DNA from 4 places in the Aquamicrobium sp. YD-1-mutant5 genome. Region 4 is predicted to be linked to each of the others. Evidence: predicted binding sites of a transcription regulator. Region 4 holds the regulator's gene; each other region holds the start of a gene.
The links. Region 4 encodes LexA, which represses DNA repair genes until DNA is damaged. Its sites were predicted from a motif close to TGTTCNNNNTGTGTTCNG; they were not measured.
Positions count from the first base shown of each region.

Region 1: AC5XE7_RS16465 (sel1 repeat family protein) is a predicted target of LexA. The motif match lies at 2,151-2,168, and genes of this name have one in related genera.
Region 2: AC5XE7_RS14220 (ATP-dependent helicase) is a predicted target of LexA. The motif match lies at 1,930-1,947, and genes of this name have one in related genera.
Region 3: uvrA (excinuclease ABC subunit UvrA) is a predicted target of LexA. The motif match lies at 1,834-1,851, and genes of this name have one in related genera.

Region 1 is NZ_JCAKKP010000013.1:119,797-123,995, reverse strand. Features, by position in the region: gene AC5XE7_RS16470 (acetyl/propionyl/methylcrotonyl-CoA carboxylase subunit alpha) at 1-1,455, shown strand, start outside; gene AC5XE7_RS16465 (sel1 repeat family protein) at 1,762-2,028, opposite strand; gene AC5XE7_RS16460 (DUF2147 domain-containing protein) at 2,431-2,772, shown strand; gene AC5XE7_RS16455 (glutathione S-transferase family protein) at 2,854-3,576, opposite strand; gene AC5XE7_RS16450 (hypothetical protein) at 3,754-3,909, shown strand; gene AC5XE7_RS16445 (hypothetical protein) at 3,932-4,126, shown strand; gene AC5XE7_RS16440 (AMP nucleosidase) at 4,190-4,199, shown strand, end outside.
Region 2 is NZ_JCAKKP010000010.1:54,547-58,745, reverse strand. Features, by position in the region: gene AC5XE7_RS14220 (ATP-dependent helicase) at 1-1,889, opposite strand, end outside; gene AC5XE7_RS14215 (glucose/quinate/shikimate family membrane-bound PQQ-dependent dehydrogenase) at 2,077-4,199, shown strand, end outside.
Region 3 is NZ_JCAKKP010000014.1:65,583-69,781, forward strand. Features, by position in the region: gene uvrA (excinuclease ABC subunit UvrA) at 1-1,687, opposite strand, end outside; gene AC5XE7_RS16855 (hypothetical protein) at 2,399-2,689, opposite strand; gene ssb (single-stranded DNA-binding protein) at 2,919-3,446, shown strand; gene AC5XE7_RS16865 (response regulator transcription factor) at 3,905-4,199, shown strand, end outside.
Region 4 is NZ_JCAKKP010000001.1:346,043-350,241, forward strand. Features, by position in the region: gene AC5XE7_RS01675 (ComEC/Rec2 family competence protein) at 1-1,411, shown strand, start outside; gene lexA (transcriptional repressor LexA) at 1,748-2,467, opposite strand; gene AC5XE7_RS01685 (molybdopterin molybdotransferase MoeA) at 2,579-3,784, opposite strand; gene moaC (cyclic pyranopterin monophosphate synthase MoaC) at 3,786-4,199, opposite strand, start outside.

The DNA of each region.
Region 1 (4,199 bases), on a different contig from region 4:
CGGCGCGTCGATCATCCGGGCGATTTCGCCGAGGCGCTTTCGTCGGCACGACGCGAGGCCAAGGCCGCTTTCGGCGACGACCGCGTTCTGGTCGAGAAATATGTCGAAAAGCCGCGCCACATCGAGGTGCAGGTGTTCGGCGACAATCACGGCAATGCCGTGCATCTGTTCGAGCGCGACTGCTCGGCGCAGCGCCGCCACCAGAAGGTGATCGAGGAGGCCCCCGCCCCCGGCATGACCGACGAAATGCGCGCGGCCATGACCGAAGCCGCGATCAAGGCGGCGAAGGCCATCTCCTATTCCGGGGCCGGCACCATCGAATTCATCGTCGATGCCTCGCAGGGGCTGAAGGTGGACCGCTTCTGGTTCATGGAGATGAACACGCGCCTTCAGGTCGAGCATCCGGTGACCGAGATGATCACTGGGGTCGATCTGGTGGAATGGCAGTTGCGCGTCGCCCATGGCGAGGTGCTGCCGCTGCGCCAGGACGAGATCGAGCTCGACGGCCACGCCTTCGAGGCGCGGCTTTACGCCGAGGATGCCGCGCGCGGCTTCCTGCCGGCGACCGGCACGCTGCACCATCTGTGGTTTCCGGATGAAGCCGCACCCCGCACCTCGCTGCGCGTTGAAACGGGCGTGCGCGAAGGCGATACGATTTCGCCCTTCTATGATCCGATGATCGCCAAGCTGGTGGTCCATGGGCCGGATCGTAAAACGGCACTCGGCGGGCTCGGCGACATGCTGGCTGAAACCGAAATTGCCGGCTCGACGGTCAACACCGCCTTTCTTGCCGCCCTTGCCGCAGATCCGGATTTCGCTGTTGGCGACGTCGACACCGGACTGATCGGGCGCAAACAGGACAAGCTGACCGCAATTCCCGCCCCTTCCGGGGCGGTGGTGGCCGCGGCGGTTGTTGCCGTTTCCGGCCTTTCCGACATGGCAGATGCCGGCGATCCATGGTCCGCACTCACAGGCTATGCGCATTTCCACGCGACGCCCAGACGCATCACACTCGGCTATGGCGATGAAACCATCAGCGCCAAGGTGGGTGTCGAGGCAGGGCGGACATTCGTCGAACTGGATGCGCGCGATGGCGAAACGCTTCGCCTGCGCCCACCCGCGATCAATCTGGCGCGCTGGCCGGGTCATGTCAGCGTCTTCGACGGGGCGGTCAGCTACACATTCGCCGTTCCCGATCCGCTGGACCGGGCCGACGAAGCGGGCAGCGGCGCCGACAGCCTGCGCGCGCCAATGCCCGGGCTGGTGAAGGTGGTGCGGGCTGCCGCCGGCGACAGCGTGACGAAGGGGCAACCCCTGCTCATTCTGGAGGCCATGAAGATGGAACACTCCATCGCAGCACCTCATGACGGCGTGATCACGGAGATAGCCACGGAAGGCAGTCAGGTGAGCGACGGAACGGTGCTCGTGCGCTTTGCCGAACAGGCAGGCGAGTGAACAGCCGGCCCGACGAAGGGCACCTGCTGCCTTTGCTCCCCGCGAACTGAGCCTATTCTCCGGTCGCGGGACGCTGGAAAAAGCCGAAAGCCGCGCCGATCTTGTTCCGATCGGTCGCGGCCCGGCTTGCGTGGCATTATCTGCATGGCATCGCCCCTCTGTTGAGGGTCCGATGCTCAAGGCGCGCCCCCGCGCCTTTTACTTTCCACGCTTTCCCTGTGTTCTGGCCCTGTTGCTGGCGGCTTGCCGTTGGAGCGGCGACCGCCTTTATTCAGGCCGCGTTCTGCGCGCGGCTTTTCTTCCGGATCAGTGCATCGTCATCCATTCACGCGCTTCGCGCAGCGCCCGTGCCAGATCGGTCTTCGACATGCTGGCCGAGATTTCCGAGCGCAGTTCGGCGGCGCGGGCCGACCCCTTGATGGCTGCGATGTTGAACCACTTGTGAGCTGCCACCTGATCGACCTCGCAATCGCGGCCGGTGGCGTACATCATGCCCAGTTCAACGAACATGTCGGCCTGAGCCATCGTGCCCATGGTGCCGAAACCAGCGTCGTGCATTTCAAAACGTGCCATTTTCAAACCCCTGTCCCGTTGCGAGAGCGCCCCTTTCTTTGAACCTGTGGGGCTGCCCTTCGATGCTTCTGAGAATGCAGCAGGCGCTTGAATTCGCCGTAAAAAGACGTGCTTAATTTGAAGAAAACAAAGCTAAAACAAGAGGTAAACGTGACCATTCGTTAACGATGGAAAGCCCGGCAATCGCTGGCTTTTGTCTCGAATTTTACGGAAAATTCGGAATTGAAATTCAACGCTTCGCTAACCAAGCCGAAGCATCGCTTTTCAGGCAGCGGTCATTTTCAGGCCGGAAAGGCTGCTAATATTTCTTGTCATCCTTCCCCAGCGGCACGGCTTTCGCTTTGCAAAAGAGTGGATTAGCCTGCGTTTTCGTAAGAGGAACGCAGTGCTCAGGGAGGAGACATGTTTCGCATTACCAGCGTGGCGGCACTCGCCATCATCATGACGGCCGGCGTTGCATTCGCCGATCCGATCGAAGGCTCGTGGAAACGGCCGAACGGCACCGTGATTTCCTATGCCGGAAGCGGCGCCAAATATTGCGGCACCGTGATGACCGGAGAATACAAAGGCAAGTCGATCGGCTGCATGGAAGGCAGCAACGGCGCCTACAAAGGCACAGTGAACAAGCTGGACGAGGGCAAGACCTACAACGGCAAGGCCAGCGTTTCGGGCAACACGCTGTCGCTTTCCGGCTGCGTGCTCGGCGGGCTGATCTGCAAGAGCGAGAAGCTCACCCGTCAGTAAAGCTGCCTGCGCATCAACGGAAAAGGCCGCCGGTCGGAGCATTTCCACCCGGCGGCCTTTCCATTTTCAGGGAGCGGCTTTTCAGCCGCGCGCTTTCTGACCGAACAGAATTTTCTGCGCTTCCTTGTCGTCGGCCAGATTGTTGCGGTGATCCTGACCGACTTCCACCGCCTTCTGCACGGCGGGCCGCGCTGCGATCGCCTCGAACCAGCGCTTCAGGTTCGGAAATTCTTCCAGATCCTGTCCCTGATTACGGTAAGGCCGCACCCACGGGAATGACGCCATGTCGGCAATCGAATAGTCGCCGGCGAGATATTCACGGTCGGCAAGACGCTTGTTCATGACGCCGTAGAGGCGGTTGACCTCATTGGTGTAGCGGTCGATGCCGTACTGGATTTTTTCCGGTGCATACTGGCGGAAGTGATGCGCCTGTCCGGCCATGGGGCCGAGGCCACCCATCTGCCAGAACAACCACTGATCCACTTCCGCGCGCTGACGCTCATCTGTCGGATAGAAGCGACCGAACTTGCGGCCGAGATATTGCAGGATGGCGCCGGATTCGAAGACGGAGATCGGCTCTCCATTCCATTTTCCATCCGAAGAAGGGCCTTCCGGATCGACGATCGCCGGCATGCGGTTATTGGGCGCGATCTTCAGGAAGGACGGCTCGAACTGCTCGCCACGCCCGATGTTCACATAATGCACCTCATAGGGGATGCCTGCTTCCTCCAGGTAGATCGTGATCTTGTGGCCGTTGGGCGTCGGCCAGTAGTGGAGTTCAATGGGAGCGCTCTGCGTCGTCATACGTCTTTCTCCGGCAGCTTGATGACCTGTTCAACCAGATAAGCGCTCTGCCGGCCGGCGCAATGAGCCGGTGTGGTTAAGGAGCGTCAATAATTTTGAACCTCACATGAACGCCCCCCTCAGAGAGGGTTCAGCCGGGCAATGCGATGCTGTTTCCAACATCAAGGGAAACGAGACATGCTCGCTCGCCGCTTCACCATCGTCTGTCTGCTGGCCACCCTCTTCGGCATCGGCTTTGCCATGATCGTCGCGGAAAACGGCCGCCAGCCCCGCCACTGGGAGCAGGTGCGAGCTGGAAAGTGCCTCTTTGGATGCACCAGCATCAGCCGCTGAAGCAGGAACGGAGATCAGGACCATGAACGCCATCACCGAAAACAGCCTGAGCTTCCTGCGTGTCCTGCCCCGCGCGCTGCTCATCCTCACCATGCTGGCAGCTCCGGTTCTCGCCGTTCCGATGGTGCGCGGAGATATGGGCCAGACCATCGAAGCACCGTCGTTGAAGAAGAAGGGCATGGGCTTCGTGCTGCTGGTCAGCCTGCAGCGGGGCTGAGGATCAACAGCAAGCTCCATCAGCCCCCTTCCCCACCATCCTGCCCCGGCCATATAGTGGGCCATGGAAAACA
Region 2 (4,199 bases), on a different contig from region 4:
TCGAGGTCCTCGTTCTTGTCGGCATCCATGACCAGCGCGACATGTTCGAGGAAGGCACGCAGGGATTCGTAATCCTCCATGGAGCGGATCAGCTCCTTGAGGTTGTCGAGCCGCGTCGGCGCATCGGCCGAACGGTCGTTCTTCCACATGTCGGTATAGCCGCTTTCCTCAAGGATGGTCTCGGCCAGTTCCGTATGCGGAGTGGTTTCCAGCAGATCCTGCCAGCGCGCAAAATTGGCGGCGACCTCGCGCAGCGCTGCCCGCGGCTTCGGCTTCAGCTCGTCGCTTTCGGCAAGCGTGGCGGCCGCCTGCAGCATCGGCACGCCAAGCGCGCGGGCCGTGTCATGCACCTGACGGATGGCGGCTTCGCCAAGGCCGCGCTTCGGCACGTTGACGATGCGCTCGAAGGCGAGGTCGTCGCCCGGATTGGCCACGACGCGCATATAGGCCATGGCGTCGCGGATTTCCTGCCGCTCATAGAAGCGCGGGCCGCCGATGACCCGGTAGTTCAGGCCGATCTCGATGAAGCGATCCTCGAAGGAGCGCATCTGGAAGGAGGCGCGCACCAGAATGGCGATGTCGTTGAGCGCATGATTGTTGCGCTGCAACGCCTCGATCTCCTCGCCGATGGCGCGGGCCTCCTCGTCGGAATCCCATGCGGCATGGACATTGACCTTGGGGTCGTCAGGATCGGGGCTGTCCGTGAACAGGGTCTTGCCGAGCCGTCCTTCATTGTGGGTGATGAGATGGGCGGCAGCGCCAAGGATATGGGCGGTGGAGCGGTAGTTACGCTCCAGCCGGATCACCGTCGCGCCCGGAAAATCCTTCTCGAAGCGCAGGATGTTGTCCACTTCCGCGCCGCGCCAGCCATAGATCGACTGGTCGTCATCGCCGACGCAGCAGATATTGACTTTGTTTTCGCTCACGGGCCGCACCGCCACCTGCGGCGGCTGGCCCTCCGCGGGAGCGGGCGAAACGTCGCCCGGCGCGCCGTCGCGCGCCCGGTCTTCGGCCGGTTGGGCAGAGCTGGCGCGCGGGCGCTGGGCCAGAAGGCGCAGCCACATGTATTGCGCGGTGTTGGTGTCCTGATACTCGTCCACCAGAATGTAGCGGAAGCGCTTGTGGTATTCGGCCAGAATATCGTGATGGGCGCGGAAGATGCGGATCGGGTGCAGGAGCAGGTCGCCGAAATCGCAGGCGTTCAGCGTCGTCAGCCGATCCTGATAGGCGCGGTAGAGCTCGCGGCCGCGCCCGTTGCCGAACGAACGCGCATCCCCTTCGGGAATTTCTTCCGGGCCGAGGCCCTTGTTCTTCCAGCCATCGATCATCTGGGCGAAGGTGCGCGGCGCCCAGCGCTTGTCGTCCAGACCTTCGGCCTGAATGAGTTGCTTGATGAGACGGATGACGTCGTCGGTGTCGAGAATGCTGAAATCGGAGCGCAGGGCGGCCAGTTCCGCATGGCGGCGCAATATCTTTACACCGATGGAGTGGAAGGTGCCGAGCCATGGCATGCCTTCGACCGCTTCGCCGACCAGCAGGCCGATGCGCTGCTTCATCTCGCGCGCGGCCTTGTTGGTGAAGGTCACGGCAAGGATCTGCGAGGGGAAGGCGCGGCCGGTGGCAAGGATATGGGCGATGCGGGTGGTGAGCACCCGCGTCTTGCCGGTGCCGGCGCCGGCCAGAACCAGCACGGGCCCTTCGGTGGTTTCCACCGCCTGCCGCTGTTCGGGATTGAGCCCCTTGAGATAGTCGGGCGGGCCGTTCTGCGCCTGTCGCGCGGCCATGGCACGCGCGGCTATGCCGGACGGCGCACCGGCGCTGCCGGAGGCAGCCGGAGGTCGTGCGCCCGGTTCGTCGAAGAAGGGCATATCGTCGGAAAAGCCGGACATTGTTCCCGAATGTAGTGATTCGGTCCCGAAAGACCAGAAGTGTCGCCGTTTTGTTCTGTTTTCTGAGCATGGCTTAGCCCTGTCGGCGCGCGCCTGCAAGGAAAGCCTGTTGATGGAGGGAACATTGCGGCGCCCGCGCCATTATCCCTGATTACTCATTCCGGCACTCGAAGTTGGGGGATCAGCTTTGGCCATCATCATCACTTCACTGTTGTTCGCCTTGTTCGGCGCCTGGCTTGGCACAGGCGGCCTGTGGCTCATCACGCTTGGCGGCAGCTGGTATTATGCCGTCGCTGGCGTGGTTTTCCTGATTGCGGCATGGTTGCTCTACCGGCGCAGCATGGCCGCACTCTGGCTTTATGCCGCCTTCCTGCTGGCGACCCTCGTGTGGGCCATATGGGAGACAGGCTTCGACTGGTGGTCGCTCGGCGCGCGCGGTGGCTTGCTCGTGTTGCTTGCCATCTGGCTGCTGATGCCGGTCATCTGGCGCAGGCTTTCCGGCACGGACGGCCGTGCGCCGCTGATCCTCGTGGTTCTGGCGTCGCTCGGCGTCGCCGGATATTCCATGACCACCGATCCCCACGACATTGCCGGTACCCTGCCGACGGACAAGGTGACGCCGGAGGGCGCCCTCGGCGCAAACTTCCCGGCGGGTGAATGGCACTTCTACGGGCGCAGCCCCTATGGTCAGCGCTATTCGCCGCTCGACCAGATTACGGTCGAAAATGTCGACAAACTCGAACTGGCCTGGACCTACCAGACCGGCGATGTGCGTCTGCCCAGCGACGTCACTGAAACCACCTATCAGGTGACGCCGCTCAAGATCGGCGACAATCTCTACATCTGCACGCCGCACAACCTCGCCATTGCTGTGGACGCGGCGACCGGCAGGGAAAAGTGGCGCTTCGATCCGCAGATCGGGCCGGAGAACCAGCGCCAGCACCAGACCTGCCGCGGCGTTTCCTATTACAAGGATGCGTCGATCGCTGCCGGCGAAGCCTGTGCGGAACGCGTCTACCTGCCGACTTCCGATGCGCGCCTCATCGCACTCGATGCGGCAACCGGCCAGATCTGTCCGTCATTTGGCAATGCCGGCACCGTGGACCTGATGGAGCACATGCCGCATCCGAAGGCGGGTTACTATTATTCGACCTCGGCGCCGCTGATCGCGCGCGACAAGATCATCGTGGGCGGTGCGGTCAACGACAATTACTCCACGGAAGAGCCGTCCGGCGTGATCCGCGCCTTCGATGCGCGTTCGGGCGCTGTCGTGTGGGCGTGGGATCCGGGCAATCCCGACCGCACCGAACCGCTCGGCGACGGCGAAACCTATACGGCGAACTCGCCCAACATGTGGTCGACCGCCAGCGCCGACGAGGAGCTTGGACTGGTCTATGTGCCGCTCGGCAACCAGACCCCGGACCAGCTCGGCATGGGCCGCAGCGAGCATGTGGAAAAATATTCGTCCTCGATCACCGCACTCGATCTCGACACCGGCAGGGTGCGCTGGGTGCGCCAGACGGTGCATCATGACCTGTGGGACATGGACGTGCCGGCGCAGCCATCGCTCATTGATCTCACCACGGATGCGGGGACGATCAAGGCGCTGGTCGGCCCGACCAAGCAGGGCGACATCTATGTGCTGGACCGGGAAACCGGCGAACCGGTCATTCCGGTCAATGAGGTGCCGGCTCCGGGCGGGGCGATCGAAGGCGATTTCACCGCGCCGACGCAGCCTGTGTCGGACCTGACCTTCATGCCGAAGCCGCTGACGGGCGCGGACATGTGGGGCGTCAGCCCGTTCGACCAGCTTGCCTGCCGCATCGAGTTCGCAAGGTTGCGCTACGAGGGGCGCTACACGCCGCCTTCGGTTCAGGGAACACTCGTCTATCCCGGCAATTTCGGCACCTTCAACTGGGGCGGCGTGGCGGTCGATCCGGTCAGGCAGGTGATGTTCGGCATGCCGACCTATTTGGCCTTCAAGTCGCAACTCGTTCCGCGCGATCAGGTGCCGCCGGCCGATGCCGAGGCACGCGGCAGCGAGCAGGGGCTCAACCGCAACGAAGGTGCGCCCTATGCCGTGATCATGGGACCGTTCCTGTCGCCGCTCGGCATTCCCTGCCAGTCGCCACCATGGGGCTATGTGGCGGGCGCGGACCTGCGCACCGGCAAGATCGCCTACAAGCACCGCAACGGCACGGTCTACGACATGACCCCGCTGCCGCTTCCCCTCAAGGTGGGCGTTCCGGGCATCGGCGGGCCGATCATCACCGCAGGTGGCGTGGCCTTCCTCGGTGCGGCCGTCGACGA
Region 3 (4,199 bases), on a different contig from region 4:
TATTGCCGAGGTCGCGCAAATGCTTGAGCGTATCGAGCAGGCGGGTGTTGTCGCGCTGGTGCAGGCCGATGGAGGGTTCGTCCAGCACATACAGAACGCCGGTGAGGCCGGAGCCGATCTGGCTGGCGAGGCGAATGCGCTGGCTTTCGCCGCCCGAAAGCGTGCCGGAATTGCGCGACAGGGTCAGATAGTCGAGGCCGACATCGTTGAGAAAGCGCAGACGCTCGCGGATTTCCTTGAGGATGCGCAGCGCGATCTCGTTCTGCTTGTCGTTGAGAAGCCCCGGCAGCTCGTTGAACCACAGATCAGCCTTGCGGATCGAAAGCTCGGTGACTTCGCCGATATGCCTGCCGGCGATCTTCACCGCCAGCGCTTCGGGCTTGAGGCGATAGCCGCCGCAGGCCGGGCAGGGGGTGGCCGACATGTAGCGCTCGATCTCCTCGCGCATCCACGCCGATTCCGTCTCCTTCCAGCGCCGTTCCAGATTGGGAATGACGCCTTCGAAGGTCTTGGTCGTCTTGTAGGCGCGCAGGCCGTCATTGTAATCGAAGGCTATCTCGCGCTTGCCGGTGCCATGCAATATGGCGTTGCGCCCTTCCTCGGGCAGCGCGCTGAACTTGTCGGCGAGCCTGAACCCGTAAGCCGCGCCCAGCGCCTCCAGTGTCTGTGCATAATAGGGCGAACTGGATTTCGCCCACGGGGCGACGGCGCCATCACGCAGCGTCACATTGTCGTCGGGAACGACGAGATTGGGATCGATGGCGCGCTGGTTGCCCAGCCCGTCACAGGTCGGGCAGGCGCCGAAGGGATTGTTGAACGAAAACAGACGCGGCTCGATCTCCGGGATGGTGAAGCCGGAAACCGGGCAGGCGAATTTCTCGGAAAACAGGATCCGCTCATGGGTGTCGTTGGCCGACTTATTAGCGCCGCCACCACCGGCGGTTTCTTCCGGAGGCAGCGGCTTGTCGGCAAGTTCGGCCACCGCCAGCCCATCGGCCAGCCGCAGCGCGGTTTCCATGGAATCGGCGAGGCGCGTCGCAAGATCGGGCCGCACGACGATGCGGTCCACCACGACATCGATGTCGTGCTTGTACTTCTTGTCCAGCGCCGGAACGTCGGCGATCTCGTAGAAAGTTCCGTCGACCTTGACGCGCTGGAAGCCCTTTTTCTGGAGTTCCAGAAGCTCCTTGCGGTATTCGCCCTTCCGGCCACGAACGATGGGGGCAAGGAGAAAAAGCCTGGTGCCTTCGTCCAGTGCCAGAATGCGATCGACCATCTGCGAAACGGTCTGGCTTTCGATGGGCAGGCCGGTGGCCGGCGAATAGGGAACGCCCACGCGCGCGAAAAGCAGGCGCATGTAGTCGTAGATCTCGGTGACCGTGCCGACGGTGGAGCGCGGGTTCTTCGAGGTCGTCTTCTGCTCGATGGAGATGGCCGGCGACAGGCCGTCGATCTGATCGACGTCCGGCTTCTGCATCATTTCGAGGAACTGCCGGGCATAGGCCGACAGGCTTTCCACATAGCGGCGCTGGCCTTCGGCATAGATGGTGTCGAAGGCCAGCGATGACTTGCCTGAGCCCGACAGGCCGGTCATCACGACCAGAGAGTCGCGGGGCAGGTCGAGATCGACATTCTTGAGATTGTGCTCGCGGGCACCGCGAATGGAAATAAACTTATGGTCGGCCATGGCCGCTCCGCCGCCTCGACTGGATGTTTCGGAATGGCGGGCTTGCCCGTCCTCCGTGAATATAGGTCGTTCCTGCGCGGTTTCGAGAGATGCCGCGACTTTCCGCCTGAGGGTTTACGCGCCTTTCAGCGGGGCAGGCAAGTGAAAAGAACAAAAAATGAACAGCCTCCTGACATAAAGGGCGGGTATGCTGTTATAAAGTTCACATTTTGGCTGCTGGCGCTTTGGGCGGTTGACGTAGGGTAACAGAAGCGCCAGATTTCAGGAACGGAAGCCGATCGCCTTACGGGGCTGATCTCCGGAAGGCGCATGGCATCTGCGAAAAGTCGCGGGATGGATGGTGCGCCTGCGGATGAAGTGCTTTCGATCATGCGTGGAAACGAACAGAAGGAGCGAGGTATGACCCCACCTGACAGTTCGAACTGGTTTCGCGCCTGAGCGGAACCGCGGTCAGCCATCTGGCAGGTGAAGATTTTCATCGTGAAGCCGGAGCCTGGCCGTTCCCCCGAAAATCAGAGACTTTAGTCGGATCGTCGGTTGAACGCCGCGAAGCATCCGAGGAAAAGCCGGTAAAATGCTCCCGGCATTATGGGAAAGCCCATAAAAAGCTCCTGATGCTGCAATGCCAGCGTCAGGAGCTTGTCTTTTTGTGAAGGCATGAGGAGCAGACTGCTGCTTTGTCGCCTCTGGAGAAGTTTTTTCGGCTGAAGTTCAGCGTTTGGCTGGAGGCAGGTTGCCGACGCCGACATCGAAGGTGAGTTTGCCTGAAACCTTCACATCGAAATTCCCGACCCTGAACTGACCGAGTTGGCCGGGACGGGGCGTATCGTCCGGTTCGGGCGGCAAAGGCGTTACGATGCTGAAACTGAGGTCCACGCCGGGCAGGTCGGTGTTCGTCTGAGCGGGCGTTGTCGCCGGTGTCTGCCTGCTGCCGGAAAGGGCCGGGCTGGCAGCCACAAGCACGGGCAGGACGCAGAGGAAAGCTGCTGAAACGTGGTTCATGAGCCTGATATAAGCGGATGTGGATGGCTGTTCCAGAGCGCTGGTCTCCTTTATGGTTCACAGAGACGTGTGCCAGAGTGCCAATCGGCATTGACATTGGTTGAAAAATAACGAACAAAAAGAGAACAAAAAAACCTTTTGGGGAAACAGCAGGACCGTGCGGGCCAAACGGCGCGGCAGACTGTAAGGTAAGCGACTTCCAATTTAGGACGAGCGTGGAGACAGCGTCATGGCGGGCAGCGTCAATAAGGTCATACTGGTTGGCAATCTGGGTGCTGATCCGGAAATCAGGCGCCTGAACTCCGGTGATCCGGTCGTCAACCTGCGTATTGCCACCTCCGAAAGCTGGCGCGACAAGATGTCGGGCGAGCGCAAGGAGAAAACCGAATGGCACAGCGTCGTCATCTTCAACGATAACCTTGCCAAGGTGGCCGAGCAGTACCTGAAAAAGGGCATGAAGGTTTACATCGAGGGCCAGCTCCAGACCCGCAAATGGCAGGACCAGAACGGTCAGGAGCGCTACACGACAGAGATCGTGCTGCAGAAGTTCCGCGGTGAACTGCAGATGCTCGACGCGCGCGGGCAGGGTGAAGGCGGCGGTCAGGTCGGCTACGATCGCGGCGGTTATTCCGGCGGCGGTGGCGGTGGGCGCGGTTCCGATTTCGGCCAGTCCGGCTCCGGCGATTTCGGCGGCTCGCGTGGCGGCGGAATGGGTGGTGGCGGCTCGCGCGACCTCGACGACGAAATTCCGTTCTGATCGGCTGCCGGCAAACCGAGCAATGCCTGAAGGCGTGACCACTGGCCTGAGGGGCTGACCCCGGCATGGGGCGACTGAGATCAAAACCAGAAAAACGCCGCCGACCGAAAGGCCGCGCGGCGTTTTTCATTCTTTTGGGTCAGCGATAGCCGGAAAACTATGTCCAGCCGTCATTTGAGCAGCGCGGAAACGCTTATTCTTATAAAATTGTTTGGAAAAACAAAGGCCTGCAGATCTCACGTCCGGTGACGGAAGTTCCGGTGATAATCAGGCCGAACGTGATCTGAAACTTGGGAAGGATGATGTTCGCTGGACCACGACTTTAGATGACTTGATTTACTGGCCGGTTTCGACTGGGATAGGGGACAAATAAAAAGACCGGGCGTTCAATGTTCCGGCGCATGCCATCCCCGGATGGCAAGACGAGCCCGTTCACAGCCTTGGGAGGGGCTGCTGTGATGACGGACATTCTTATAGTCGAGGACGAGCCGGCGATATCGGAATCGCTTGAGTTCATTCTCACGCGTTGCGGCTGGTCCGTCGGCGTGGCGCGCGATGGCGAGGCCGCGCTTGAGGCCGCGCACCGTTTTCGGCCGCGTATGGTTCTGCTCGACATCATGCTGCCCAAGCGTGGCGGGCTGGAAGTGCTCAAGACCTTGCGCGCCAATGAACTGTTCGCCGATACTTTCGTGGTGATCCTGACGGCGCGCGGCCAGCAATATGACCGGCAGGCCGCCATGGACCTGAAAGCCG
Region 4 (4,199 bases):
GAAATATGCAGCCCTTACCGCGCTTTTTGCGATTTTCGCCTACCTGCTGATATCCGGCATGGTGGTGGCTGCCGTGCGCTCGTTCATCATGCTGGCCGTGATGTTGGTGGCCGTGCTGTTCGACCGCAGCGCGCTGACCATGCGCAATCTCGCTATTTCGGCGATCATCGTCATCCTGGTCACGCCCCATGAGGTGGTGGGGCCGAGTTTTCAGATGTCGTTCGCGGCAACGGCGGCGCTGGTCGGCGCCTATGCGGCATGGTCGGACTACAAGGCGCGCCGACCTGTTGCGCGGGTTTACAAAAAGTCCGGTCTCGCTCGGTCGCTGATCCGCGCTCTGGTCACCATGATGGTTGGCCTTGCCGCAACGTCCGTGGTTGCCGGCGTTGCCACGACCCTCTACGCGGCATGGCATTTTCAGCGCATTGCACCGCTCAGCCTGCTGGCCAATCTGGCGGTGATGCCCGTCGTCTCGATCATCGTCATGCCATTTGCCGTTTTTGCATCGCTCGCCATGCCTTTCGGGCTGGATGGCCCTCTCTTGCAAATCATGGGCAAGGGGCTGACGGCAGTGATTTTCCTTTCCGAAAAGATCGCGGACATGTCGCCAGTCGACGCGATCGGGCTGATTCCACCCGAGGCAGTGCTTCTGGCGACGATTGCGCTGGTGATTGCAACGATGACGACAACATGGCTGCGCCTTGTCGCACTGCCATTCGCCATAGGCAGTATGCTGACGCTTGGCTCTGCCCGAACGCCTGACATTCTCATTTCAGAAGATGCCCGGCTGATTGCCGTCGCCATGGAAGGGGGGCAGGTTGCGGTCAACCGCCCCCGCCCGAGTGCCTTCACCATGGATAACTGGAGCCGGGCGATGGATGCAGAAACGATATTGCCGCCAACCCGCGTAAAGCCGCCGGACGAGGGTATTTTTCTGCAGGATTTTATCGCTCCTGCGAGGCAGGAAAGCAAAGCAGCAGGGTTTGTATGCTCCGAGAAAACATGTGCTTTGCGCAGTCCCTCTGGTCTGCTTGTCGTGCAGGTTCAGGATGCGGGTATGGCCGCCAAAGCATGTGCCCATGCAACAGTCATCGTGATCGAGGACGCGGTGATGCGTAACCCGTGCCGAAAATCTCAGGCAATTGTGGTGACCCGTCGGAAGCTGGCGCAAAAGGGAAGTGCCGAAGTCTATCTGGAAAAGGTCGACGCTGCTTCTGGTGTTCCAGTCGGAAATTCATTGCCAATCATCGGAGAGCCAAAGGTGCGCTTCGCAATCGAAGGGGATTATCGGCCATGGCACACCCAGCGCCGATACTCGCGGGAAGCACGTGGCTTGCCGCCCTATGAGAGAAAAGTTGCCTCAGCACCTGCGGAAACGCCTGTTCTCTCAGCCCCGGACAAGATCGAATAAGCGATAAAGACAGGGCGTATCCGGAACGGTTTCCGCCTCGTCTGGCAGGTCCGTTTCTGCGGGTGGATCAAATGCAGACCCAGTTACGCAGGAAAATCGACCATCGTGACAGATAGCTGGACGGGCCGCTCGCCTATGGAGCTAAAATCTGCTCACCGATCGTACAGGTCGTAAAGTGCCCTTTAGCTATCGGCGATCAACGCTTTGAGAGCGCTCAAATGGCGACCTCAACATTTCAATCATTTCCTCAGGATGTTGTTTTAAGATGCTGATAAACAATGTTCCTCAGAACGGATGGAAGGCAAAAAATCCGGTTCGTTCTGTTTCATTTCCGGATCAGTAACGGCGGATCAATCCGACCAGCCTGCCTTGCACCTTGACGCGGTCGGGTCCGAAAATCCGGGTTTCGTAAGCCGGATTGGCGGCTTCAAGCGCGATGGAGGCGCCTTTGCGACGGAACCGCTTCAGGGTTGCTTCCTCCTCGTCAACGAGTGCCACGACTATATCGCCCGGGGTGGCTGTATCGCCGTTGCGGATGATGACGGTATCGCCATCGAAAATGCCGGCTTCGATCATGGAGTCGCCCCGAACTTCGAGGGCATAATGCTCGCCGCCCGACAGCATTTCCGGCGGCACCGAAATGGAATGTGTCTTGTGCTGGATCGCATCGATCGGAACACCCGCAGCGATCCGCCCCATCACGGGGATGGAAACCGCCGAGGCGCTGTCATCCTCATTGCTGGCGATCTGCGGCTTGCGAACATCCTTTGCCGGCTGCCCGAGGCTTCCCTGAATGACGCTGGGTGAAAATTTTCGCGCACTGTTCAGACCGGGGGCAATGGAATCTGGCAGGCGCAGCACTTCCAGCGCACGCGCCCGATTGGGCAGGCGACGGATAAACCCACGTTCTTCCAGTGCGGTGATCAGGCGATGGATGCCCGACTTCGAGGCAAGGTCCAGCGCTTCCTTCATTTCGTCGAAAGAGGGCGGAATGCCACTCTCCTTCAACCGCTCATGGATAAAGAGAAGCAGTTCATGTTGCTTGCGCGTCAGCATAGGTTCCCCCGGCAGCGGCGAATCCAGAATCGGAAAACAAACCCGGAACAAACACTATATGTTCCAGTTGTGTTCCGCAACCGCTTAAAATCAGAACGACCGGGGACGGCTTCAGCCGATCATCATCAACTGGCAGGGATCGCCGATTTCCGATGCCGGCTGGAAGGGGGCGCGTATGACCAGTCCCCCTGATGCGGCCATGGTGCGCAGCATGGAAGAATCCTGCACACCGAAGGGCGTGGCAATCAGCTGGCCGTCGCGTTCCTCAATGGCTGCACGAACATAGTCCTGACGATGGTCGTTGGCTGAAACCGGTGCCCCGAGCGTCGCTGTCCTGATGTCCTGACGGAAAGGGCGGCCGCCAAGGCGGGCGAGCAGAGGTTTCAGGAAAAGCTGCGAGCAGACGAGGCTCGCCACGGGATTTCCGGGCAGGCCCAGACATCTGATGTTGTCCATTCTGCCGAACATCAGCGGCTTGCCGGGCCGCATGGCGATCCGCCAAAAGTCGAGCGTCATGCCTTCGCGCGTCAGAACCTTGTGAACGAGATCGTGATCGCCCACGGAGGCTCCGCCAGATGTGACGATGACGTTCGCACCGGCCGCAACAGCCTGTTTCACCAGCGCCGAGATTGCATCCTCGCGATCTGGTGCGATGCCGAGATCGAGAACATCGGCGCCCACGGCGCGGGCCGCGGCTGCGATGCCATAGCTGTTGGATGAAATGATCTGACCCGGTCCCAGTTCGCTTCCAGGCAGGCGCAATTCGTCGCCGGTGGCGATGATGGCGACCAGTGGCCGTCTGACGACCGTGAGGCGCGCGTGATTGGCCGAAGCGGCGAGCGAAAGCGCGCTGGCGCGCATCAGATGGCCTTTTTCGACGAGAAGGTCGCCAGTCGTGAAATCCAGACCGGCGCGCCGCACATTGCGACCGGCAGCGGTCGGCTCACGCAGGCGGATCACGCCATCTGCCGGCCTGTCGACATTTTCCTGAATAACGACCGTATCGGTTCCCGCGGGTAGGGGCGCGCCGGTGAAGATGCGCACGCACTGGCCGGCTTCGACAGAGCCTGAAAACATGCTGCCAGCGGCCACTTCGCCGATGACGGCCAGCTCACTGCCCGTGATCTGCGCGTCGGCGCCCCGCATGGCATAGCCATCCATTGCCGAGGCGTTGAAGGGAGGCTGCGTGCGCAGCGCCACGATCGACTCGGAAAGCACGCGATCATACGCATCGTTCAGGGGCACGCTTTCACCACCGAGGGGCCCGACATCCTCCAGAAGGCGTTGCAGCGCCGTTTCCAGCGGGACCAGCGCCATGTCAGGCCTCTGCCTTGTAGTCGCCTGATTTTCCTCCGGTCTTGGAGGTAAGCCTGATGTCGGAAATGATCATCGCGCGATCCACGGCCTTGGCCATGTCGTAGATGGTGAGGCAGGCGACGGACGCAGCCGTCAGAGCCTCCATTTCAACGCCGGTCTTGCCGGTAACGCGCGCCAGAGCCTGAACCCTGAGGCCCGGCAGATCGTGATCCGGCTCAATGTCGACGCTGACCTTGGTGAGCAGCAGCGGATGGCAGAGCGGGATGAGCTCGTGCGCCTTCTTGGCGGCCATGATGCCGGCTATGCGCGCTGTCGACAGGACATCGCCTTTCTTGGCGTTGCCTGCGAGGATCATGGCCAGCGTCTCGGCCTGCATGCGAACGCTGCCCTCGGCGACGGCCTCCCGTACGGTCTC